DNA from 2 places in the Janthinobacterium aestuarii genome. Region 1 is predicted to be linked to the other one. Evidence: predicted binding sites of a transcription regulator. Region 1 holds the regulator's gene; the other holds the start of a gene.
The links. Region 1 encodes FliA, which starts transcription of late flagellar genes. Its sites were predicted from a motif close to CTAAAGTTTNNNNNNNNNNNGCCGNTA; they were not measured.
Positions count from the first base shown of each region.

Region 1 (11,853 bases):
GTCGGACGATGGGCCGTTTATCCATGCACAATCGTCGCCGAAGCGCCACGTTCCCAAGATTTACCAGGCTACCACGCAAGAGCCCGTGACCGATGAACTGGTGGCCCTGCTGCTGGCAGGCGTGCAATTGCACGACGAGCCGGCCCCGCTGGCGGCCCTCGTCTGCGTCAAGCGCGGCGAACACCAGCTGGAAATCGTGCTCGAGCAAGGCAAGTACCACCAGGTCAAGCGCATGCTGGCCGCCGCCGGCAACCATTGCAGCGCGCTGCACCGTTCCGCCATCGGCAGCCTGACCCTGGAATCGCTGGGCATCGCCGAAGGCGAGTGGTGTTACCTGACTCCCGAGCAGGTCGCGCTGCTGGCGTAAATCCCTCCAGACCGTCAAAGCCGGGGATATCCCGGCTTTTTGGCGTCTTTAGCCCCCTATTGCCTGCATTTGACGAAATTTCCCGCACATGAAATTAGCTACCCTGAACGATGGCACGCGCGATGGCCAGCTCGCTGTCGTCTCGCGCGACCTGAAAACGGCCCACCTGGCCGATGGCATCGCCTCGACCCTGCAAAAGGCGCTCGACGACTGGAGCTTCATCGCGCCCCAGCTCGACTTGCTGTACCAGACCATCAATAGCGGCCGCGGCCATCGCGCCTTCGAGTTCGACCCGGCCAACTGCATGGCGCCCTTGCCGCGCAGCAGCCTGCGCGTGGCGGGCGCGTCCTACCTGCAGCAGATCGAGCGCGCCTGCAAGGCGGCGGGAATTGAGGCACCCGCCAATCTGCGCGATGCGCCAAGGATGTACCAGGGCGCCAGCGACGATTTCCTCGGCGCCCACGATGCCATCACCCTGGCGCACGAGCAGTGGGGCATCGATTACGAGGCCGGCATCGCCGCCATCACGGACGACGTGGCCATGGGCTCGACGCCGGACCAGGCCCACCTGAACATCAAGCTGTTGATGCTGGTCAACGACATCACCCTGCGCAATCTGGCACCCGACGAACAGGCCAGCGGCTACGGCTTCCTGCAGGCGAAGCCGGCCATGGCTTGCTCGCCTGTCGCCATCACGCCCGACGAACTCGGTGACGCCTGGCGCGGCGGCAAGGTGCATTACGCCCTGCGCTGCAGCCTGAACGGCAAGTTGACGGGCCAGCCCCACGCGGGTGCCGACATGGCGTTCAATTACCCGCAATTGCTGGCCCATCTGTGCCAGACGCGCAATGCGCGCGCCGGCAGCGTGGTCAGTGCGGGCGGCGTCGCCAACAAGGAAGTCAAGAAGGGATTTTCCAGTATCGTTGAGCGACGTAACCAGGAGATGATCGCCGATGGCGTCGCCAGCACGCCGTATCTGCTGTTTGGTGATATTGTTCGCCTGGAAATGCTGGGTGACGACGGCAAGTCCCTGTTTGGCGCGATCGAACAGACCGTGAAGCAGGCGGAAGCCAGGAAGTCCCGCTAAGGTTTCTGAAGAGCAAAGGAAATGCAGGGGATTTGCCCCCCTGTTCCTCCGATGGCAACAAGGTACTTGACTCGATAATGCTCCATGCCCAGTCCGTATTGCGCCTAGCCAGGCCGCAGGACTTCACCGGAGTTGATTGATGTCGGAAGACAGCGACGCAGAAAAGACCGAAGCCGCGTCACCGAAGCGCCTCGAGCAGGCGCGTGAGGAAGGTGACGTTCCGCGATCGCGTGAAGTGGCCACGTTTACGGTGTTGATGGCGTCCGGCTGCTGCCTGTGGTTTGCCGGCGACGCCATCGTGCGGCGGCTGACGGCTGTCATGGTTTCCGGGCTGACGCTGGACCGGGAGCAGATACTCAATCCCGACGCGATGATGTTGCGCATCGGCTATGACGTGGGCTCGGTCTTGCTGACCTGCCTGCCGTACGCCGCGGCCATCATGCTTGTCGCCCTGGCCTCGCCCGTGCTGGTGGGCGGCTGGCTGTTCAGCTCCAAGGCGTTCACCCCCAATTTTGGCAAGCTCAACCCGATTCGTGGCCTGGGCAATATGTTTTCGAAGAATGCGCTGGTGGAGCTGCTCAAGGCCATTGCCAAGACCCTCGTCGTCGGCGTCGTCGCCTGGATGGTGATGCAGCATCAAAAGGATGCCGTGCTGGGCCTGTCGGTGGAATCCTTGCGCGCCGGTTCGGCCCATTTGATCAGCCTGCTGATCACGGCCTTTTTGCTGATCGTCGGCGCCCTGGGCCTGATCGCCGCCATCGACGGTCCGTACCAGATGTGGCACTACGCCAACAAGATGAAAATGACCTTGCAGGAAGTCAAGCAAGAGTCGAAGGAGTCGGACGGCAATCCGCAGATCAAGGCGAAGATACGCCAGATGCAACATGAAATGTCGCGCCGCCGCATGATGGCCGACGTGCCGACGGCCGACGTGGTGGTAACCAATCCTACGCACTACGCCGTGGCCTTGAAGTATGGCGAGAATTCGCGCGGCGCACCGCAGGTGGTGGCCAAGGGCATCGACGAAGTGGCGGCGAAGATCCGCGAACTGGCCGGCGAACACAAGGTCGCCATCCTCGAAGCGCCGGCCCTGGCGCGCGCGCTGTACAAGCACACGGACATCGGCGACGAGATTCCCGAGGCGCTGTACGGCGCCGTGGCCGAAGTGCTGGCCTACGTGTTCCAGCTGCGCAGCTACGGCAGCGGCCACGGCGAGCGCCCCGACAAGCCGAAAAAACTCGATGTCCCGCCCGAGCTCGACCCGCTCGACCCCGCATCGCAGACCAAACCCGCAGCAGACGCGGCAGACAAGAATAAAGGAAGCACACCATGAACGGCCTGACCATGCCAGCCTGGCTCAGCGGATTGAAAGGCAACGCCAGCAAGGGCCTCGCCGCGCCGATCATCATCATCATGCTGCTGGCGATGATGGTGCTGCCGCTGCCCGCCTTCATCCTCGACATCTTCTTCAGCTTCAATATCGCGCTGTCCATCATCGTGCTGCTGACGGCGCTGTACACGGTCAAGCCGCTCGACTTCATGGCGTTCCCGACCATTTTGCTCGTGTCGACCATGCTGCGCCTGTCGCTGAACGTGGCGTCCACGCGCGTGGTGCTGACGGAAGGCCATACGGGTGCCGACGCGGCCGGTAAAGTGATTGAAGCGTTCGGTCACTTCCTGATCGGCGGCAACTTCACGGTCGGTATCGTGGTCTTCATTATTTTGACGATCATTAACTTTACCGTCGTGACCAAGGGTGCGGGCCGTATCGCCGAGGTGGGCGCCCGCTTCGCGCTGGACGCGATGCCTGGTAAACAGATGGCCATCGATGCCGACCTGAACGCCGGCCTGATCGGCGAAGACGAAGCGCGCCGCCGCCGCACGGAAGTGGCGCAGGAAGCGGAATTCTATGGCGCCATGGACGGTGCCAGCAAATACGTGCGCGGCGACGCCATCGCCGGCATCATGGTGACCGTCATCAATATCGTCGGCGGCTTGCTGGTGGGCTTGCTGCAGCATGACATGGGCTTTGCCGACGCACTCAAGAACTACACCTTGCTGGCCATCGGTGACGGCCTGGTGGCGCAGATTCCTTCGCTGATCATTTCCACGGCGGCCGGTATCGTTGTCTCGCGCGTGGCCAGCGAACAGGACATCGGCACCCAGCTGGTGGGCCAGCTGTTTGCGAAACCGCAAGTGCTGTATATTACCGCCGGCATCATCGGCGGCATGGGCTTGATCCCCGGCATGCCGAACATGGTCTTCATCCTGCTGGCCTCGCTGCTGGCCGGCTCCGCCTATTTGATCAGCAAGAAGCGCACGCAGGAAAAAGAAGCGGCCGAGAAACCGGCCGAAGCGCCGCAGGCGACCGTGGCGCCCGAGCAGGAAGAAGCCAGCTGGCAAGACATCATGCCCGTCGACACCCTGGGCCTGGAAGTCGGCTACCGCCTGATTCCCCTGGTCGACAAGACGCAGGGCGGCGAGTTGCTCAAGCGTATCAAGGGCATCCGCAAGAAATTCGCCCAGGAAGTGGGCTTCCTGGCGCCGCCCGTGCATATCCGCGACAACCTGGAATTGAAGCCGTCCGCCTACCGCATCACCTTGAAGGGCGTGGAAGTGGGCGTGGGCGAAGCGTTCAACGGCCAGTTCCTGGCCATCAACCCCGGCATGGCCAGCGGCACCTTGCCGGGCCTGGCCACGAGCGACCCCGCTTTCGGCTTGCCCGCCACCTGGATCGACGCCAGCTTGCGCGACCAGGCCCAATCGATGGGCTACACGGTCGTCGATGCGGGCACCGTAGTGGCCACGCACTTGAACCATTTGATCACCTCGCACGCTTCCGAGCTGCTGGGCCGCGCGGAAGTGCAGTCGCTGCTCGACCACCTGGGCAAGGATGCGCCGCGCCTGGTGGAAGACCTGGTGCCGAAGATGCTGTCGCTGTCGGCCCTGCAAAAAGTGCTGCAGAACCTGCTGGCCGAGGGCGTGCACATCCGCGACATGCGCACCATCATCGAAACCCTGGCCGAGTACACGGTCAGCACGCAAGACCCGAACGAGCTGACGGCGCTGGTGCGCGTCTCTCTGGGGCGCGCCATCGTGCAGCAACTGTTCCCCGGCGCGGCCGAACTGTCCGTGATGACCCTCGACAGCCGCCTGGAGCGTTTGCTGATGCAGGCGATGGGCAATGGCGGCGACGGCGCCGGCATCGAGCCGGGCCTGGCCGATACCATCGCGCACCAGGCGGGCCTGGCTGCCCAGCAGCAGGAAGCGCTGGGCCTGACACCGGTGCTGCTGGTGCCGGCGCCGCTGCGCGCCCTGCTGTCGCGCTTCCTGCGCCGCGCCTTGCCACAACTCAAAGTACTGTCGCATGCGGAAGTGCCGGAAACCAAGACGATCCGCGTCACGGCGCTGGTGGGTGCGCAGTAGTTATCTTCAATAGCATCGGGGTCAGACCCCCGCCGGCGTTAGCGCTGAGCTTTGCGTTAGCGCCAGTGGGGGTCTGACCCCAGCAGTTGCTTTTGGTCAAATAACCATCAATTTCCTCCCGGCAAACTGAATAACGGGTACTTTCCCGTCCTGTTCCTTCGATCGTTTCCTGCAAGCATCGCTAATAATGGAAACTGTCCGAGTGATCTGTGTCCATGTGGAAGACAGCACTCAAGCAACAGGAGTCGATGATGGTCACACAGTTCAGCCAATATTGCGCCACCCCCGCCTTGGGAGGCCGGTCATGAATGTGAAGAAATTTACGGGCGCCTCGTCGCGCGATGCGTTGCGCAAGGTGCGCGAAGCGCTGGGCCCCGATGCCGTGATTCTGTCGAACCGCCAGGCCGATGGCGTGGTGGAAATCCTCGCGCTGGCCAATGATGATGCCGCTTCGCTCGCTTCGCCGCCGGCCGCGTCCGAAATGGCCCAGCCCCGTCCCCAGTTGCAGACCCAGTTCGCCACACCGCAGCGTCCGGCCGCCCCGGCCCAGCGCCCGGCTGCGCCACGTCCTGCCGCGCCGCGCCAGGCTGCTTCCGAGCCAGTGGACATGGCCCGCATGCAGCAGATGATGGCCAGCGCGCTGGCGCACGTCAAAGAGAACGCCGCCGCCGAGATGAGCGGCATGATGAATGAAATCCGCGCCATGCGCGGCATGATGGAAACCCAGCTGGCGGAAATTTCGTGGGGGTCGACGCAGCAGCGCGAGCCGCAAAAAGCCGTCGTGCTGCGCGAAATGCTGGCCGCCGGCTTTTCCGCCAGCCTGGCGCGCTACCTGATCGACAAGCTGCCCGCCGGCCTCGACGGTGCGCAAAGCATGCGCTGGATCAAGACCGTCCTCAGCCGCAACCTGAATACGGTGGCCAATGAAGACGCCATGCTCGAGCAGGGCGGCGTGTTTGCCCTGGTGGGCCCGACCGGTGTCGGCAAGACCACCAGTACGGCCAAGCTGGCGGCCCGCTGCGTGATGCGCCACGGCCCGGAAAAGCTGGCCCTGATCACCACGGACGCCTACCGTATCGGTGCGCATGAGCAGCTGCGCATCTACGGCAAGATCCTCGGCGTGATGGTGCATTCCGTGAAAGATGAAGCGGATTTGCGCATCGCCCTGAAAGAATTGAAGAACAAGCACACGGTGCTGATCGATACGGTGGGCGTGAGCCAGCGCGACCAGATGGTGACGGAGCAGGTGGCCATGCTGTCGGGTGCCGGCGCCGACGTGAAACGTTTGCTGTGCCTGAATTCCACGGCAACCCAGGAAACCCTCAACGAAGTGGTGCGCGCCTATCAGGGCAGCGGCCTGGCCGGCTGCATCATGACCAAGCTCGATGAAGCGGCGTCGATCGGCAACGTGCTTGACGTGGTGATCCGCCAGAAGCTGAACCTGTTCTATGTGTCGAACGGCCAGCGCGTGCCGGAAGACCTGTACCTGGCCGACCGTGGCTACCTGATCGACCGCGCCTTCAAGCTCAAGCGCGACTCGGCGGCCACGCAGTTTTCCGACGCTGAACTGCCGCTCCTGATGGCGCAGGCGGCCGCCCGCAACAATGAAGCGCGCGGGGTGCACCTTGGCTAATTTCGATTTCGACCAGGCTGAAGGCTTGCGCCGCATGCTGGCCGGCCCGCAGCCGCGCGTCATGACGTTTCTCTCGGCCACGCCGCAGGACGACAAGGGCGCCATGCTGGTCAACCTGGGTGCTTCGCTCGTCTACGGCGGCAATGACGTGCTGTTGCTTGACGCCAGCGGCGGCAGCGATGGCGTGGCCGCGCGCCTGGGACTGGCGCACGGCGCCAGCCTGCGCGACGTGGCGCGCCAGCAGTGCGGCTTGAACCAGGTCATCCACCAGGTGCCGCAAGGCTTTGGCGTGGCGAGCCTGGGCGCGCGCAACCATTTGATGGACAGCATGGACTATGCGGGCGAGGAGGAATTGCGCCGCCTGGGCAAGACTTTCGACGTGCTGGCGCGCCGGAGCGGCATCGTGCTGGTCGACGGCGTCGTGGCAGACGAGGGCGCCTGCTTCCCCGTGCCCTTGATGGCGTCGTCCGATATCGTCGTGCAAGTCTCCACCAGCGCCACCTCGATCAAGGCGGCGTACTGCCTGATCAAGCGCCTGAGCCAGGAACTGGGACGCCGTCCGTTCGGTATTCTCGTCACCGGCGCTTCCGAATCCGAAGCAAAAGTGGTATACGATAATATGGCACAGGCGGCGAGCCGTTACCTGGCCGTGAAGCTGACGTCGATGGGTTCGGTGCCTGCCGATGAGTATCTGCACCGCGCGGCGCGCCTGGGCCGCAGCGTGGTCGATGCGTTTCCGCTGGCCGGCGCCTCGGTGGCGTTTCGCGGACTGGCCGAGCGGCTGGCCCGTTCGGCGGCGCCCGTGCTCGGCGGCACCTTGTACCAGACGGGGAGCCCGCACCAGTTCAGCGCCTGAAGCCAACCGTAGCACCAGATAAGATGAGAAAACAATAAGCAGCCTATGTACACGGTCAAAGGGAAATCGAACAAGGACTATTTGCTGACGGAGCATATTCCGCTGGTGAAGCGTCTGGCGCACCATATGAAGGCGAAATTGCCGCCTTCGGTCGAGGTCGATGACCTGATCCAGGCCGGCATGATCGGCCTGCTCGATGCCATCAGCCGCTATGAAGAGACGCATGGCGCGCAGTTCGAGACGTATGCCGTGCTGCGCATCCGCGGCGCCATGCTCGACGAATTGCGCACCAGCGACTGGCTGCCGCGCAGCATGCGCCAGAACATGCGCAAGATCGAAGAGGCGATGAGCACCTTGCAGCAGCGCCTCGGCCATCCGCCGACAGAGTCGGAAGTGGCGAAACTGCTCAAGATGTCGCTGGCCGACTACCAGGAAATGCTGGGCGACGGCGGCGGCCACCAGCTCGTGTACTACGAAGACTTTCATGACCCGGACGGCAATGACAGCTTCCTCGACCGCCATTGCGTGGACGAGGACAGCGACCCCTTGCGTTCCCTGCTCGATACCGATTTCCGGCAATCCGTGATCGATGCCATCGACGCGCTGCCACCACGCGAGAAAATACTCATGGGCCTGTATTACGAAGAAGAGCTGAACCTGAAGGAGATCGGCGCGGTGATGGGCGTATCCGAATCGCGCGTCTCGCAGCTGCATACCCAGGCCGTCGCGCGCCTGCGCGCAACCTTGAGGGAGCAGGCGTGGACTGGTCCAGCGTAATCGGGCTGGCGCTGGCGCTGGCGGGCCTCTTGGTCGGCCAGGCACTGGAAGGCGGCAAGATGGCCTCCCTGCTGCAGCCGGCCGCCTTTGCCATCGTGGTCATCGGCACTTTCGGCGCCGTGCTGCTGCAAACGCGGCTGCGCACTTTCGTGCGCGGCCTGGAAATGCTGCGCTGGGTCTTCCTGCCGCCAGCCGACACGCGCGCCGCGCTGGCGCGCGACATCGGGCAATGGAGCTTGACGGCGCGCCGCGACGGCCCGCTGGCGCTCGAGCGCCTGATGGAAAACACGGCCGACCGCTTCAACGCCAAGGGCTTGCGGATGATCGTCGACGGCATCGCGCCCGACAAGCTGCGCCAGCTGCTCGACGTGGAAATCTCCGCCTACGAAATGGCCGAGCGCCAGGCCGTCAAGGTGTGGGAATCGGCGGCCGGCTATTCGCCCACCATCGGTATTCTGGGCGCCGTGCTGGGCCTGATACACGTGATGGAAAATCTCACCGACCCAAGTAAATTAGGCAGCGGCATCGCCGTGGCGTTTGTCTCGACCATCTACGGCGTCGGCCTGGCCAACCTGCTGTTCCTGCCGGTGGCGAATAAACTCAAGGCCATCGTCTCGCGCCGCGTGCTGCAGTACGAAATCACGGCCGCCGTGCTGTACGACATCGCCACGGGCGACCACACGCGCATCATCGAAGAGCGCGTGTCCAGCCTGCTGCACGAGCACTGACCATGATGCGGCGCGCGCGCAGGAAGTATGACGAGGAACCGGACAACCAGGACCGCTGGCTGATCTCGTACGCCGACTTCATCACCCTGCTGTTCGCGTTCTTTGTCGTCATGTACGCCATTTCGCAAGTCAACGAAGGCAAGTACCGCGTCTTCCAGAACGCCATCGGCCAGGCCTTCAGCCTGGAAAAGGGCGCGCCGCCCATCATCATGGAAGCGCCGCAAGCGATCCCGCTGCCGAACCCTGCTCTGAAACGCCGCACGGAAGCCATCCGCCGCGAGCGTGAACACATGACGCGCCTGGCGCAGGACTTGACGTCGACCCTGGCGCCGCTGGTCAAGGAAGGCAAGGTGCGGGTCACGCAGACGAGCCGCGGCGTGAGCGTGGAAATCAATGCCAGCGTGCTGTTCGACCCGGGCGCGGCGCGCCTGACGGCTGAGTCGGACCAGGCCCTGCGCGCCGTCGCCGTGCTGCTCAAGGACGATACGCACGACGTGCAGGTGGAAGGGCATACGGACGTGCAGCCGATCAGCAATTCCAACTTTGCCTCGAACTGGGAATTGTCGGCCGCGCGCGCCAGCGCCGTGGTGCGCCTGTTCATTGCCAGCGGCGTCAAGGCGTCGCGCCTGACGGCCGTCGGTCACGCCGACAATATCCCCGTGGCGCCCAATGAAACGGCGGAAGGGCGCGCGCGCAACCGCCGGGTCGCCGTGACGATCCTCTCGGGCATCCCGGAAACGGTGACGGAAGTGCCGACAGCGCCCGTGGCGCCGGCACCGGCACCTGCTCCGGCCAACTGACGGTCGTCAACTGCGGGCCGCCGCTTGGTACAATCGCGGCCTTCTTTCTTTTTATTTCTCCATCATGAAAAGCAGCTCCCAGGGCGGTCTCGTCTATTCCACTGAAACGGGCCGCATGTGTCCGGCCTGCCGCCAGCCGCTGGCGCAATGCGCGTGCAAGGCGCAAGCCAAGGCGGCGCCGGCGGGCGACGGCGTGGTGCGCGTGTCGCGCCAGACCAAGGGCCGCGGTGGCAAGAGCGTCACCGTGGTCAAGGGCTTGCCGCTGGACGCCATCGCGCTGGCCCTGCTGGGCAAGCAGCTGCGCACGCAGTGCGGCTCGGGCGGCACGGTCAAGGATGGCGTGATCGAAGTGCAGGGCGACCATGTCGACACCATTCTTGCCGCGCTGACCAGGCTGGGCCACCAGCCGAAAAAGGCGGGCGGCTAGCCGGGGCGCGTGCGTGCGGAGGCGTGCGGCCCGCTGCCGTGCGCCTGTGGTAACGTGCATTTCCTTTTATGCGCCACCTCATATGAATAACAAACTGACCGGTATCGCCATCGCCGCTGCCATCGCGGCAGTGCTGGCGGTCGTGTACTGGCCCGCGCCCGATGGCGGCGCACCGGACACTGCCGCTACCGCTGCCGCCAGCGCGCCGCCGGGACGCAGCCTGGCATCGTATTTGAATATCGACGCCACCCCGGCCGCCGATGCGGCGCCCGTTGTCGTGTCCCTGGCGCAGCGGCTCGAGCGCCTGGCCTCCAGCGGCAAGCCGGAAGACGCGTATGCGGCCTATAACCTGATCGACGACTGCATCGTTTTCCAGCGCGAAAGCCGCTTGCCGGGGATGGAATTCGAGCTGGGACGCGAGATGACGGCGGAAGAAAAAGCAGCCCAGCAGCAGTTGTGCGCGGGCATGACGCAGCGCCAGCGCGAGGATCGCCTCGGCTACCTGGCCACTGCCGCGCAAGGCGGCGTGCCGGGCGCGGCCACGCTGTTCCTGTCGGAAGGTCCGTTCGGCGACCGCAGCGCGCTGCGCAACCGTCCCGACGATCCGCTGGTGCAGGCCTGGAAGCGGCAAGCGATCGCCCAGCTGACAACACAGGCGGACGCGGCGGAACTGAGCAGCGTGTCGACCCTGATGATGGCCTATCTGCGCGATGGCGACGTGGTGCAGAAGGACGCGCCGCAAGCGTATGGCTACCTGCTGGCCCTGCGCATGGTCTACAACGACATCCTCACGCCAGGCACGACGAACCCTTACCAGGATGAATACTGGCACTGGCTGCAAAACGAGCTGACGCCGGAACAGCAGGCCGCCGCCCTCACCAAGGCGAATGGCATCGCCGCGAAATTCCGCCAGCATACGGGCCGGCCCGCGCACGGTTGAGTGCGTAGGCCTGCCCCTGCCTGGGCTGGCCCGTGCAGAGGCCAGCCCGTGCGTGGAACCGCTGCGCCTGCCCCGTGTCTGCCAGCTACGGCAGTGCTTGCAGGCGCCCCGATGCCGATCAGGCAGCCATCTTGCGGCGCCGTATGCTATACCCGATCAGGCCCAGTCCCGCCAGCAGCATGCCATAGGTTTCCGGTTCCGGTACGGCCGTGGTGATGGAAATGTCCAGCACGGAATCACGCACGCCGATGCCGCTTGCCACCAAGGTGTAGGTGCCAGGTCCCAGCAGGCCGTCGAAGGTCGAATGGGCAAACGCGCCCAGCACGCCGGTGAAGGTATCCGATTGCACCAGGTTATTGCTGGAGTCGAACAGGTCAATGTTGACGCCAGTCAGGCGGGGACCGAAGTCGTTGGCGCCCGTGACCAGCCAGGCCGCGTTGCCCGTGAACGACTGCACGCCGGCGCCGACCGTAAACGTGGTCGTTTGCAGCAGCGAGCCGCGCTCCGTCGTGAAGGTGTCGACGAACAAGGTGTCTTGCGCCAGCAGCGGCGTGGCCACCACGGCGGTCGATACGAGGTGGCTATAGAACACGGCTTGCGTTTCGGCCTGCGCGACCGGCGCCAGCAGGGTGCAGCCGAGCAGCAGCGCCGCGCCAGCCTTGCTTACTGAGAGAGAGTTCATATCATGCTCCTGTGTACTTGCGATTGAGGTGGTGTGCGTCGTGGCGCAGCGCAAAAGCGCAGGCTGGGGCGTGAAATGGATCAGCTATGCCTGCGGGAACGAAGTTCGTGTCGGCGAGGAAAGTCCCACC
Region 1 covers NZ_CP142523.1:5,242,003-5,253,855, reverse strand. The annotation lists gene OPV09_RS23655 (16S rRNA pseudouridine(516) synthase) at 1-367, shown strand, start outside; gene OPV09_RS23650 (fumarylacetoacetate hydrolase family protein) at 456-1,454, shown strand; gene flhB (flagellar biosynthesis protein FlhB) at 1,594-2,787, shown strand; gene flhA (flagellar biosynthesis protein FlhA) at 2,784-4,880, shown strand; gene flhF (flagellar biosynthesis protein FlhF) at 5,185-6,513, shown strand; gene OPV09_RS23630 (MinD/ParA family ATP-binding protein) at 6,506-7,369, shown strand; gene OPV09_RS23625 (RNA polymerase sigma factor FliA) at 7,415-8,146, shown strand; gene OPV09_RS23620 (flagellar motor protein) at 8,128-8,874, shown strand; gene motD (flagellar motor protein MotD) at 8,880-9,674, shown strand; gene OPV09_RS23610 (translation initiation factor Sui1) at 9,739-10,101, shown strand; gene OPV09_RS23605 (hypothetical protein) at 10,184-11,041, shown strand; gene OPV09_RS23600 (FxDxF family PEP-CTERM protein) at 11,160-11,723, opposite strand.

Region 2 (11,853 bases), 2.7 Mb from region 1:
TTTCCGTACGCTGCGTCAACTTGGGCGTGGCACGCGAAAACATCAGCGAGAAACACTGGATTTACTATCCGGAAGAGACGATATTCCACCGTATCTTCCTGCAAGGGAATGCCAGCCCCCACTGCAATGCGCCGGGCGGTTTCGGCCTCACGTGCGAGATCAGTTATTCGCCCTGGAAACCGCTGCCGCTCGATGGACAGGCCCTGATTGACCGCTGCGTGGCCGATTGCATCGCGGTGGGCTTGCTGCGCGACGACGACCGCCTGCTGGCCGCCAACCAGGTGGACATGCCCTACGCCTATGTGGTGTACGACCACGCGCGGGCCGCCAACGTGGCGCTGGTGAAAGCATGGCTGTCCACGCAGGACATCGTGCTGGCCGGACGCTACAGTGAGTGGGAATACTACAATTCCGACCACGCCTTCCTGGCCGGGAAAAAAGCGGCGGAACTGATCACAGGGCTGGCGGCAAGCCAGCGCAAGATAGGCATGGTGGAGTAGGCGCTTGCGCCGGGAGCACGGGAACGGCGCTCCCGGCGCGAGGTAGACACGATGAGCACGACGGACATGAGGGAGACGATGAGGAGGAGGGACTAGCAATAGGCACAACAGTCACCAGGGGCAACCGGCAAGAGACAAGAGGCAAGAGGCAAGAGGCAAAGCAGATGGAATCCTGCCTTGCCTCTTGTCGGTTGCCTGGGCATTGGCGGCGCGGCTGGCCACTGGCGTTCAGTCCCCCGAACGCCAGTGGCCAGGTGTATCAGTGCATGCCGCGCTGATCCCTGTGCTGATCCCCCATAACGTCAATAGCGCGTCAATAGCGCTGCAGCAAGCCGTTGACCACCTTGACCCTATCGCCGATCTGGTAGCCGGGCTGGGAGTTTTGCATGATGGCCCGCGTACTGCCGTCGTCCAGGCGCAGGGTGACCCGGTATTGCATGTTGCCCGAGGTGGTGCCCGCCGTGCCGGAACTGCCCGATTGCATGTCGCTGCTCCCCTGATCCATGCCGCGCGGCACCGGCTCGATCGATTGCACCGTGGCGGAGGCGATGCTCACACCCGATTGGCTGCCGTCCATGTTCATGGCGTTGTTGGCCGTGGAGGTGCGCGCGTCGGCGCTGCCGGTGCCTGCGGTGCCACTGTTGCCCGTGCTGGTGTCGCTCATGGTGCTGCCGGTCCCGGTCCCGGTCCCGGTGCTGGTGCCGGCGCTGTTGCCAACCGATGTGCTGCCCGTCCCGGCCGTATTGCTGTAGCTTTCACCGCTGCGGCCGTTCGTGCTGCTCATGCTGGTGCGATTCGGATCCGAACTGCAGGCGGCCAGCGTACACAGCAGGCCAGCCAGCGCCATGGTTTTTTTTACTCTCATCTTGTTCTCCTCTTGGTCTGACAAAGTGTTAACCCTGTTTCCAGGGTGTGGCGGAGGTCAGCGTCAATGGCGCATGCCAGGCATGGCCGCAACTGCTGCTAGTAAGAGCGCAGGAGGACTGAGATGTTCGGTACTTGTTATTTCACATTGAGGTACATCAAGTGCTTCAATTGTCGAGCTTGGTATAAAAGACATTCTTGCGCAGGGCGGGCACGGCGTTCGCGCATTCCCTTGTTCCCCGTTGCTTATTTCAGGAGAATAAATGTCTGCCGATTTCCATAGCGTCAAGCTGATCAATGAGTTGGTGATTGCCGTGTACGGCGCCCCGGGCGCAGCGAACGGTGCGCGCGCCCGCTATGCGCTGACCCAGGCCCTGCATGCCTTGACGAGGCTGTCACGGTCGGAACAGTTGATGGAGATGCAGCGCGATGCGGCGCGTGCGGCGGGAGCAGCCAGCCGGCGCGAGATGCGCACGGTGCTGCGCCGCATCGCCGGCAGGGCGGCAGCGGGCCAGGGCCAGTTGCCGCTGGCGCTCGGTGCCGGCGATGACACCGCGCCGTGATCAGCCCTGCTGTTTCTTCAGCGCGGCGGCGGCCATGCCGGGCCAGCAAAAGTAGAGCGGCAGCACCACGGCCACGGCGGCCGTGATATCGACCACCCAGTCGCTGACGGCGCCACGGCGGTAAGGCAGGAAACTCTGGATGAATTCGTCCAGCGCGCCCATGGCCGCCACCATCAGCACCGACAGCAGCGCCCGGCGCGCCATGCCGCCTGCCGTGCCGCTGAACAGGATCAGTGCCAGCACGCCATAGCCGACGGAATGCAGCACGCCGCCCGACGCATATTGGCCCACGTCCGCGCGCACGCCGGGGATGTCGCCGATCAGGATCACCAGGGCATACAGCAGCAGCGCGGTGCGGTAGCGCAAGCGTTCATAGCGGTCGGAAAAACAGAGTTCGGGCAAGGGTGCGGGCATGATGCGTGAGGACGGTTGGAAAGGCAGTCACAATATCATGTGCATGGCGGGCCACCGTGTTTTTGCGCAAGAGCTTGCCGTGCGGGCAAAAAAAAGGCCCGCGGGGGCGCGGGCCTAAAACCCAAATGAAATGGGTCAAGAGTTGAGAGTTGCTCACCATGTCGCGCGCCTTGCCGGCGCTCGCCATGGTCATGAAAAGGGAGTGGTGTGCCATCGCGGCACACCTGTCTGTAGTCAGGCATATCGGTTGCCTGTACAGCAGATGAAGCAAGTATAGGGGGCGAAAATGACGGCCTGATGACACGCCGCAACATTTTTTTGCGGCAGGCAGAATGACCGGGAAGATTGTGCGTCATGGCAAGAATGGCCATGTTTCAGCACTGATAGCGAAAAAAAAAGCCCGCTGGTGAAAGCGGGCTTAAAACTATTTTCTTGGAGGAGAATAGTGGAGACAGGTGCATTATGCTGCGTCGCACGATATGTGTCTAATGGTCTTTTCAGATAACCATTATCGTTTTTTGATATAACTGCCTCGTCTTGCCCTCATTCTTTCACGGCTACCGTGTAGTTGAGCGCCATGCGCCCGCCATCGACATAGATGGTCTGGCCCGTCATGTAGGTGGCGTCGTCGCTGGCCAGGAAGGCTGCGATGCCCGCCACTTCTTCCGGTTCGCCGCAGCGGCCCAGCGGCGTGCGCGACAATATCGTGTGGCGCGCCTCCGGGCTCGACAGCACCGCCTGCTTGGCCAGTTCCGTTAGGATGGTGCCTGGCCCGATGCCGTTCACGCGCACGCCGTGCGGGGCCAGGTTCAGGGCCATGACCTTGGTCAGCTGGTTGATGGCGCCTTTCGACACCACGTATGGCACCTGGTTCGGGATCGCCAGTTCCGCATTCACGCTGGACATATTGATGATGCAGCCGCTGTTGCGCTTGACCATCTCGCGCGCCACGGCCTGGCCGCACAGGAACATCGATTTCAGGTTGATGCGCATGACCCGGTCGAAATCGTCTTCGCACACGTCGAGGAAATCGGCCGCGTGCGTGACGCCCGCATTGTTGACGAGGATATCGATGTGGCCGAACTGGGCCAGCGTTTCCTTCAGCATGGCATCGACGTCCGCCTTCTGGCTGACGTCGGCGCAAAAGAAGCGCGCCTGCGGGCCGAGGGCCGCGGCCGCCTGCGCGCCTTCTTCCTTGATGTCGACCAGCATCACTTGCGCCCCTTCGGCGATCAGGCGGGTGGCGCAAGCCAGGCCGATGCCTTGCGTGGCGCCCGTGACGATGGCGGTTTTATTGATCAGTTTCATGTGTGCTCCTCGGCGAATAATAGGGGCGCTGCCCAGGCCACGGGCTTGCGCGGCAATGGGCAGATTTTAATCCCTGGGCAGGAATCAGAGGAGAATGGGTTCGTTCGGCAATTGGTTGCCGCGCGTACCGTCAGCGGGGAAGTGGCTTTGCAGCAAAGTATTCAACTGCTGCAAGGCATCGAGCGTGCTGTCGTGGTAATTGCCATCCTTGAAACCCTTGGTCATCGTGCGGCATACGGCTTGCCACTGTTCCGGCGTGATGCGGCGGCCCACGTTGCGGTCGGCAACGATATCGACCTGGTGCTCGGCCAGGTTGATGTAGATGAGCACGCCAACGTTGTCTTCCGTATCCCACACACCATACTGGGCGAACAGTTCGCGCGCCCGCTCGCGGTTGCTCACGCCCTGATAGGCCATGCCTGGCGTCAGGGCCGCTTCGACGATCAGGCGCACTTCGGCCCGGTGCATCGTTTCACCGTCGGCGATGGCCGTCTCGATGGCTTTCAGGGTGCGTTCCGGAAACGCCTGGCGCGCCGTCGCGGGCGTGCCCCGCAAATGTTTCAAGGCGCGTCCACAGCGTTGGCCGAATGTCAGTTGTTTCGCCATTACCAATCTCCCGAGGCGCCGCCGCCGTCAAATCCGCCGCCGCCGCCGCCGAAACCACCGCCGCCACCGCCAAAACCACCTCCGCCGCCGAAGCCGCCACCACCGCTCCGGTTGTTCAGCGCCTGGCTGAGGATGCTGCCCAGCACGACGCCGGTGGCGCCGCTGGACCAGTTGCTGCCGCGCTGCAGGCGGTTAGGCCCGCCGCGCGAACGGAACAGGGTCAGCATGACGAGAAAGCCGAAGAACAGCAGCGGCAGCCAGAAGGTCATGCCGCCCGCGTCCACCGTGGCCGGCGCCTTCTGCTGGGCCGGGGCGGGGAATTGCTCCTGGTTCAGCAGAGTGGCAATCGACCCCACGCCGGCGACCAGGCCGCCGTAATAGTCGTTTTGCTTGAAATGCGGGGCGATCACGTCTTGCAGGATGCGTTTCGATTGCGCATCCGTCAGCACGCCCTGCACGCCGCGGCCCGCCTCGATGCGCAGGCGGCGCAGCGACGATGGATTGTCCTTCGCCACCATCAGCAGCACGCCGTCATCGACGCCCTTGCGGCCCAGCTTCCAGGCATCCGTCACGCGGATGCTGTACTGCTCGATGGCTTCCGGTTCCGTGCTCTTGACCAGCAGCACGGCGATCTGGCTGCCCGTCTTGGCTTCGTAATCGGCCAGCACGCCTTCCAGCGCCGCTTTCTGCTTGGCGTCGAGCATGCCGGCGTTGTCCGTCACGCGCGCCGCCAGCGGCGGCACGGGCACAAGACCCTGCGCGCTGGCGGACAGGCTGGTGCACAGCAGCAGCGCCGTCGCCAGCGCCGCCAGATAAGACCAGGCTTTCATCTTATTTGCCAAAGTTGACGGTCGGTGCGGTCGAGATGGCTTTTTCGTTTTCCACCGTGAACGATGGCTTGACCTTGTAGCCGAAGACCATGGCCGTCAGGTTGTTCGGGAAGCTGCGCGCATGCACGTTGTAATCCTGCACGGCAACGATGTAGCGCTGGCGCGCCACGGTGATGCGGTTTTCCGTGCCTTCCAGCTGCGACTGCAAATCGCGGAAGCTCGTATCGGCCTTCAGGTCAGGGTATTTTTCGGACACCACCATCAGGCGCGACAGGGCCGACGACAGCTGCCCTTGTACTTGCTGGAATTTTTCGAACGCGGCCGGGTCGTTCAGCACTTCGGGCGTGATCTGGAAGCTGGTGGCGGCGGCGCGCGCCTTGGTCACCGCTTCCAGGGTTTCGCGTTCGTGCGTGGCATAGCCCTTGACGGTGTTGACCAGGTTGGGGATCAGGTCGGCGCGGCGCTGGTACTGGTTGACCACTTCGCCCCAAGCGGCCTTGGTGGCTTCGTCCTTGCTCTGGAAGTCGTTGTAGCCGCAGCCCGTCAGGATGCCGGCCAGGACGGTGACGCTCAGCGCCAGGCGCAGCCATTTTGTGAATTGATTGGTGATTTGCATGATGGGTTCCGTGCAGAGTAAAGGAGGTGAGGCAAATATACCTGAAACAGCCCGCAATGTCGGTTTAATAAGCGCTGGCCGCCGCCCCTGCCTGCCTTCCCGGGTCCATGCCGCGTTACAATACGGGGTTTGCAACTGAATATAGAGAAGGTGTGCCGTGAATTTCATCAATAAATTATCCGCCGCGTGGACGGCCAATAATTCCCTGCTGTGCGTAGGCCTGGACCCGGACCTGGCGAAACTGCCGGCCGACCTGCGCGACTTGCCTGATGGAATCACCACCTTTTGCACGCGCATCATCGACGCCACGGCCGACCTGGCCTGCGCCTTCAAGCCGCAGATCGCGTATTTTGCCGCGCTGGGCGCGGAAAAGCAGCTGGAAGACATCTGCCGCTACGTGCGCGAGAACTACCCGCACATCCCGCTGATCCTCGACGCGAAACGGGGCGACATCGGCGCGACAGCCACGCAATACGCGCGCGAAGCGTTCGAGCGCTACGGCGCCGACGCCGTCACCGTGAATCCCTACATGGGCGAAGATTCGCTAGACCCCTACCTGGCGTGGAAAGACCGCGGCGTGATCATCCTGTGCCGCACTTCGAACCCGGGCGGCTCGGACCTGCAATTTCTGAATACGGACGGCGAACCGCTGTACCAGCGCGTGGCGCGCCTGGTGGCCGACAAATGGAACAAGAATGGCCAGTGCGCGCTCGTCGTCGGCGCCACTTTCCCTGAAGAACTGGCGCAAGTGCGCGCCATCGTCGGCGATATGCCGCTGCTGGTGCCCGGCATCGGCGCCCAGGGCGGCGACATCGCCGCCACCGTCGGCGCGGGCCAGACGGCGAACGGCATGGGCATGATGATCAGCTCGTCGCGCGCCATCATCTACGCCACGCCGCAAGCGGGCGAAGATTTTGCCGACGCGGCCCGCCGCGTGGCCATTGAAACGCGCGATGCGATCAATCAACATCGTTCGGTTTAAGCACCATCCATCAAAAATGTAGGTCGGGTTAGGCCAGCGGCCGTAACCCGACAACACCGGTAACGTCAACAATGTTGTCGGATTACGCGGGCCTTCTGCCCGCTAATCCGACCTACCCGGCTCGCGCCCTCTTTCAGTCGCGCATGGGCGCCACCATCTCCGCGTAATCGTAGAGTTCTCCCAGAATTTCCTCGCCCCGCTCATCCACCGATTCCGACAGCACGTCGATTTCCGTAAACAGCATTTCGATGGTGCGGGCGCCGCCGTCGCCGTCGAACAGGCGGGCGGCGCGGTGCTGTTCCCAGCGCAGGCTTTCCGCTTCGCTCAGGGTTTGCGGGAAATTGCGGGCGCGGTAGCGGAACAGCAATTCCTGCAGGCGTTCGTCGGCAAACGAGGGGCGGGCCGTGGCCAGCTTGGCCGGCGTTTCGCGGCGCAAGGATTCGAGCAGGCGGCGGTCGTCGTTGCTGACGAAACCGTTATACAGATCCTCATCCACGTCCAGCGCCACGTTCGCGCCAGGGCGCTGGAATACTTCGGCCCAGATGGCATCCATGTTCGGCGCCGTCGCGGCGAATTGCGCGTTGACCTTCGCGGCATCCACGTCGATGCCCCATTGCGCGGCCATGGCCGGCGACAAGGTTTTCAGGTTGCCGACCAGCATGGGCGACTTGTTCAGATGCACGCTTTTCACGGGCAGGCGCGTCATGCCTTCGGGCATGGCGTCCTTGCGCGTGAACAGCCGCGTGCGGATGGTGTCGGCGTCCAGCTGGAACAGTTCACGCGGGTCGTAAGCGCAATCCCAGACGAGGATCTCGTTCTTGTTGCTCGGGTGCGTGGCCAGCGGCCAGACGACGCCCACGCAGCCCCGTTCGGCGGGGAACATGCCCGACACGTGCAGGAAAGGCTGGCGCTCGCCGGCGGCCAAGTGCATGCCCATTTCGCTGGCGACCCGGTCCTTCTTGTGCAGCGCCAGGCAGAATTCGAACAGTTTCGGCTGTTTCTGCTTGATCAGGCGCGCCAGGGCGATGGTGGCGCGCACGTCCGACAACGCATCGTGCGCCGCTTCGTGGGCCAGGCCGTTGGCCTTGCTCAAGTGTTCCAATTTAAAACTGGTCTGGCCATCGTCGCGCTTGGGCCATTGAATGCCTTCCGGGCGCAGCGCGTGCGTCATGCGCACGACGTCGAGGATGTCCCAGCGGCCGCAATGGTTCTTCCATTCGCGCGCGTACGGGTCGATCAGGTTGCGCCAGAACAGGAAACGCGTGACTTCATCGTCGAAACGGATGGTGTTGTAGCCCACGCCGATGGTGCCCGGCTCCGAAAAGGCCGCTTCGATGGTGGCGGCGAACTGGTGTTCGGGCACGCCCAGCTGCAGACACTGCTGCGGCGTGATGCCCGTGATCAGGCACGATTGCGGGTCTGGCAGGAAATCATTGGCTGGCTGGCAATACAGCATGATCGGCTCGCCGATCTCGTTGAGTTCGGCATCCGTGCGGATGGCGGCAAACTGGGCCGGGCGGTCGCGGCGCGGCTGGGCGCCAAAGGTTTCGTAGTCGTGCCAAAGAAAGGTCTGGTTAGTCATTGATGGTCATTACTTGGTTGCTTGATTGGTTATCCGGGCCGTAAACGCGCCGCTGCTACAGTTTTCTGAAAACCTGCCGATACTACACGAGAGGATGGTCATCATCGCGTTTCCCGCATGGTGGCATACATTGCCCGTTCAAGGAGGTCTATCGTGTCAATTCCCATCGCCGCAGGCGGCAATTCCAACCCTTCCGTGACTTCCGTCAGTACGGGCGTTGCCGGCAAGGACGAGAAAGTCCAGCAAAAGGACGGCATCAACGCTGAAATGAGCGTCAACGACCGCACGAAGCTGCAATTGAACGCCTCCATCATGCAGGCGTCGCTGAACGTGTCGATCGGTTCCGAGAACGAGCCGCTGGCGCTGCTGTACAAGACGGCCATCACCAACATCAATGAAGCGCTGAAGGGCCAGTACGGCGACGATGCGATCCAGAACGCGGCGTCGCAGGATAATAGCGCCGAAGCGACGGCGAGCCGCATTGTATCGCTGTCGACCGGGTTTTTTGACGCCTTCAAGAAACAGAATCCCGACCTGGATGACGATGCGGCTCTGACAAAATTCATGGATACCATCAGCGGCGGCATGGAAAAAGGCTTCAAGGAAGCGCGCGATATCCTGGAAGGCTTGAAAGTGCTGGGTGGTGATATCGCCGGCAATATCGACAAGACGTATGAACTGGTGCAGAAGGGCTATGCGGATTTCATCGCCGCGCACAGCAGCAAGAAGGATGACGCTGTGAAGCCGGATGCGACCAAGCCGGCCGACAGCAAGGCTGCCTGAGCTATAGCATGACCCGGTTGCGTCCGCCTGCCTTCGCGCGGTAGAGCGCCGCGTCGGCCGTCGCGATCAGCGCATGGTCGTCCTGTTCGGCCGCCAGGCTGGACACGCCAAACGAGCCCGTAATGTGCGGCAGCGCGCTGCGCATGTCGGCGAAGATGACGGCTTGCTGCATGCGTTCGCACAGGCGTTCGGCGACCCGCAGGGCCACGTGTTCATTGGTATCGGGCAAGATCACCATCATTTCCTCGCCACCGTAGCGCACGGCGAAATCCGTGGGCCGCAGGGCCGCGCCCAGCACTTGCGCGGCGATGCGCAGCGCCTGGTCGCCCGCCTGGTGGCCGTGCGTGTCGTTGAAGCGCTTGAAATGGTCGAGGTCTATCATCACCAGCGACAGCGGCGAGCCGCTGGCGTGGGCCGTGACGATCATGTTCGGCAGTAAATCCGTCAGCCAGGCGCGGTTGTACAGGCCCGTCAGGCTGTCGACCATCGACAGCTGGCGGTAGAACTCGCCCAGTTTCTGCCGGCGGCGCAGCAAGGCGTTGGCGGCGCGGATGCGGAAAGACAGCAGCCGCAGCAGGTTGCGCGCCAGGCCGTTCGATTGCTCGATCAATTCCCAGACGACAGCCGCGTCGATCACCAGCAAGTCGGTTTCTTCCAAGGCGGAAATAGCGGCCAGGTTGCTCGCTTCATCGAGCACCGATTGTTCGCCCACGCTTTCGCCGGGCAAGACCTTGCTGACGGTGCCGTCATCCATGCCCGTGTGGATGTCGGCGGCCACGGCCAGCGAACCGCGCAGGACGATGTACAGGCAAGTACCCTGTGTGTCGGCAATGGCTTCGCCCGCTTCGAGGCGCATGACGGGGCAGGGCGCCAGCATGGCGGCCGTCTGGCTATCCGCCCCATCGCGAAATAGCTGTAAATCGCCGATGTTGCAGCCTGAAGCGCCGAAGTTGCCGATCTGTTCCACAATCACACTTTCAAAAAGCCGGCGCGCGCGAGCAGAGGGCCGGTAGCTTCATGATAGCGTAAAGCGGCCTTGGCTGTAACGCCAAAGGCTTGCTTGATGTCACTTACTGTGAGAAATACGACAATTATTTCATTGCGGTGTTAATACGCCGGAATGCTTGCTGTTCTGCTATGGATATTGTTGCGCAGGAAGGCGGGTCCAGATGTGCAAAGGCAGCCTTGAACGGCTGCCTCAGTCTCTGGAAATCCTGCAGGTGGGGAATTACTCGGCGGTTTCTTCCGCTTCGGCCGTATCGATCACGGCATTCTTGCCGGTGGCGTGGCGCTTGCTGTCTTGCAGGCGGCCCAGGGCGCTATCGATGGCGCGTTTCAGTTTGTCGGTGGCGCCGGCAACGGATTGATGCACGGTGGCGTTCTGTTCGGTCACGGCAATCGGTTGATAGCCAGCAACGCGTGCTTCCATGACGCAGCGGATATCGTCGGCGCCGCCTTTCGGGCCATTCGTGTCGCTGATGTGGACTTCGATGCGGGTCAGGTTGTCGCGGAAGCGGTTCAGTGCGCTTTCAAGTACGGATTGCACATGTTCGTTCAGTCCAGCGGTGTTGGCGATGGTGCTGTCGGTATGAATATTGATTTGCATATGCTTACTCCTGTCAATTCAAAAAAAACCCATCTCAGGCGTGCTGCGGCCTGGTTGCTGCCCCATGCACATGACCTCTGTGCATGGAACTTATCTTACTCCTCTTTCCAGTATTTCAAGAGGGTGCGCACGATTAAGATGAGCTTAACCCTTCAGCCAGGTCAAGTTTCCACTACGAAATTATTTCAACCATTGATCAGACCGGCGGCGATATTGATTGACAGCCCCAGCACGACCAGGTTGAAGAAAAAGCTCAGCACGGATTGCCCCAGCACGATTTGCCGCATCATGCGCGTCTGCACGGAAACGTCCGACGTCTGCACGGCCACGGCGATGGTGAAGGCGAAATACAGAAAATCCCAGTAGTCGGGGTTTTGCTCGCCGTCGGGAAACTTCAGGGGGCGCAGTGCGGGATCGGCCTGGTAATACAGGTGGGCGTAGTGGAAGCAGAACAGGGTGCCGACGAGGAACCAGGAGCCGACCAGGGTGAGGATCGTCAAGCCGTAGTGCAGTGCGCGCTCGTCCGGCGCCAGGTCTTTCATTGAAGACAGCTGCGAGACGATGGCCACCAGGCTCATCACGGATGCGACGGACAGGGCCGACAAGACTGTTGCCGCCCGCTCGTCCTGGCGCGCCGCCATCATTTTCACACGGTGGTGGTTGGCGCGCATCATCATCCAGGCCATCGTCGCCAGGTAGAACCAGACGGCCACGTTCCACGCCGTCAGCAACCGCGTCATCTGTTGCCACGATGCGGGCAGCAGCAGGCCGGCTGCCACGCCGATGGCCGTGGCCAGGCTCAGGTGGGGGCGGCTGCGGATGAAGCTGCGGAACGGAAGCGTGATTTTCATGGTGCCAGGATGCATCTGTTGGGATAGCGCATCTTAGCGCTTAAGTTGCCGCCGTGGTGGCCGTCCTGGCGGCCGCTTCCTTCTCGTGGTGGGGGAAGCGATCCATGCGCGACAGCACGGGGAACAGCACGGCCCAGATGCCCGTCACGGCCAGGGTGGCGGCGCCGCCGAAGAGCACGGCGCGCACGAGGCCGAACCAGCCGGCTGTGAGGCCCGACTCGAATTCGCCCAGCTCGTTCGAGGCGCCGATGAAGACGGCGTTCACGGCGCTGACCCGGCCGCGGATTTCGTCGGGCGTCTCGAACTGCACCAGCAGGTGGCGGATGTAGACGCTGACCATGTCGCCGG
Region 2 covers NZ_CP142523.1:1,632,199-1,644,051, forward strand. The annotation lists gene OPV09_RS07260 (NAD(P)-binding protein) at 1-500, shown strand, start outside; gene OPV09_RS07265 (hypothetical protein) at 814-1,365, opposite strand; gene OPV09_RS07270 (hypothetical protein) at 1,628-1,927, shown strand; gene OPV09_RS07275 (VanZ family protein) at 1,928-2,341, opposite strand; gene OPV09_RS07280 (SDR family NAD(P)-dependent oxidoreductase) at 2,885-3,649, opposite strand; gene OPV09_RS07285 (TPM domain-containing protein) at 3,734-4,255, opposite strand; gene OPV09_RS07290 (TPM domain-containing protein) at 4,255-5,085, opposite strand; gene OPV09_RS07295 (LemA family protein) at 5,087-5,701, opposite strand; gene pyrF (orotidine-5'-phosphate decarboxylase) at 5,859-6,683, shown strand; gene sbcB (exodeoxyribonuclease I) at 6,817-8,265, opposite strand; gene OPV09_RS07310 (DUF5610 domain-containing protein) at 8,419-9,048, shown strand; gene OPV09_RS07315 (GGDEF domain-containing protein) at 9,050-10,015, opposite strand; gene OPV09_RS07320 (HPF/RaiA family ribosome-associated protein) at 10,277-10,654, opposite strand; gene OPV09_RS07325 (DUF1345 domain-containing protein) at 10,840-11,505, opposite strand; gene OPV09_RS07330 (MFS transporter) at 11,546-11,853, opposite strand, start outside.
Region 2: the regulator FliA is predicted to act here: its motif matches at 8,321-8,347, upstream of OPV09_RS07310 (DUF5610 domain-containing protein).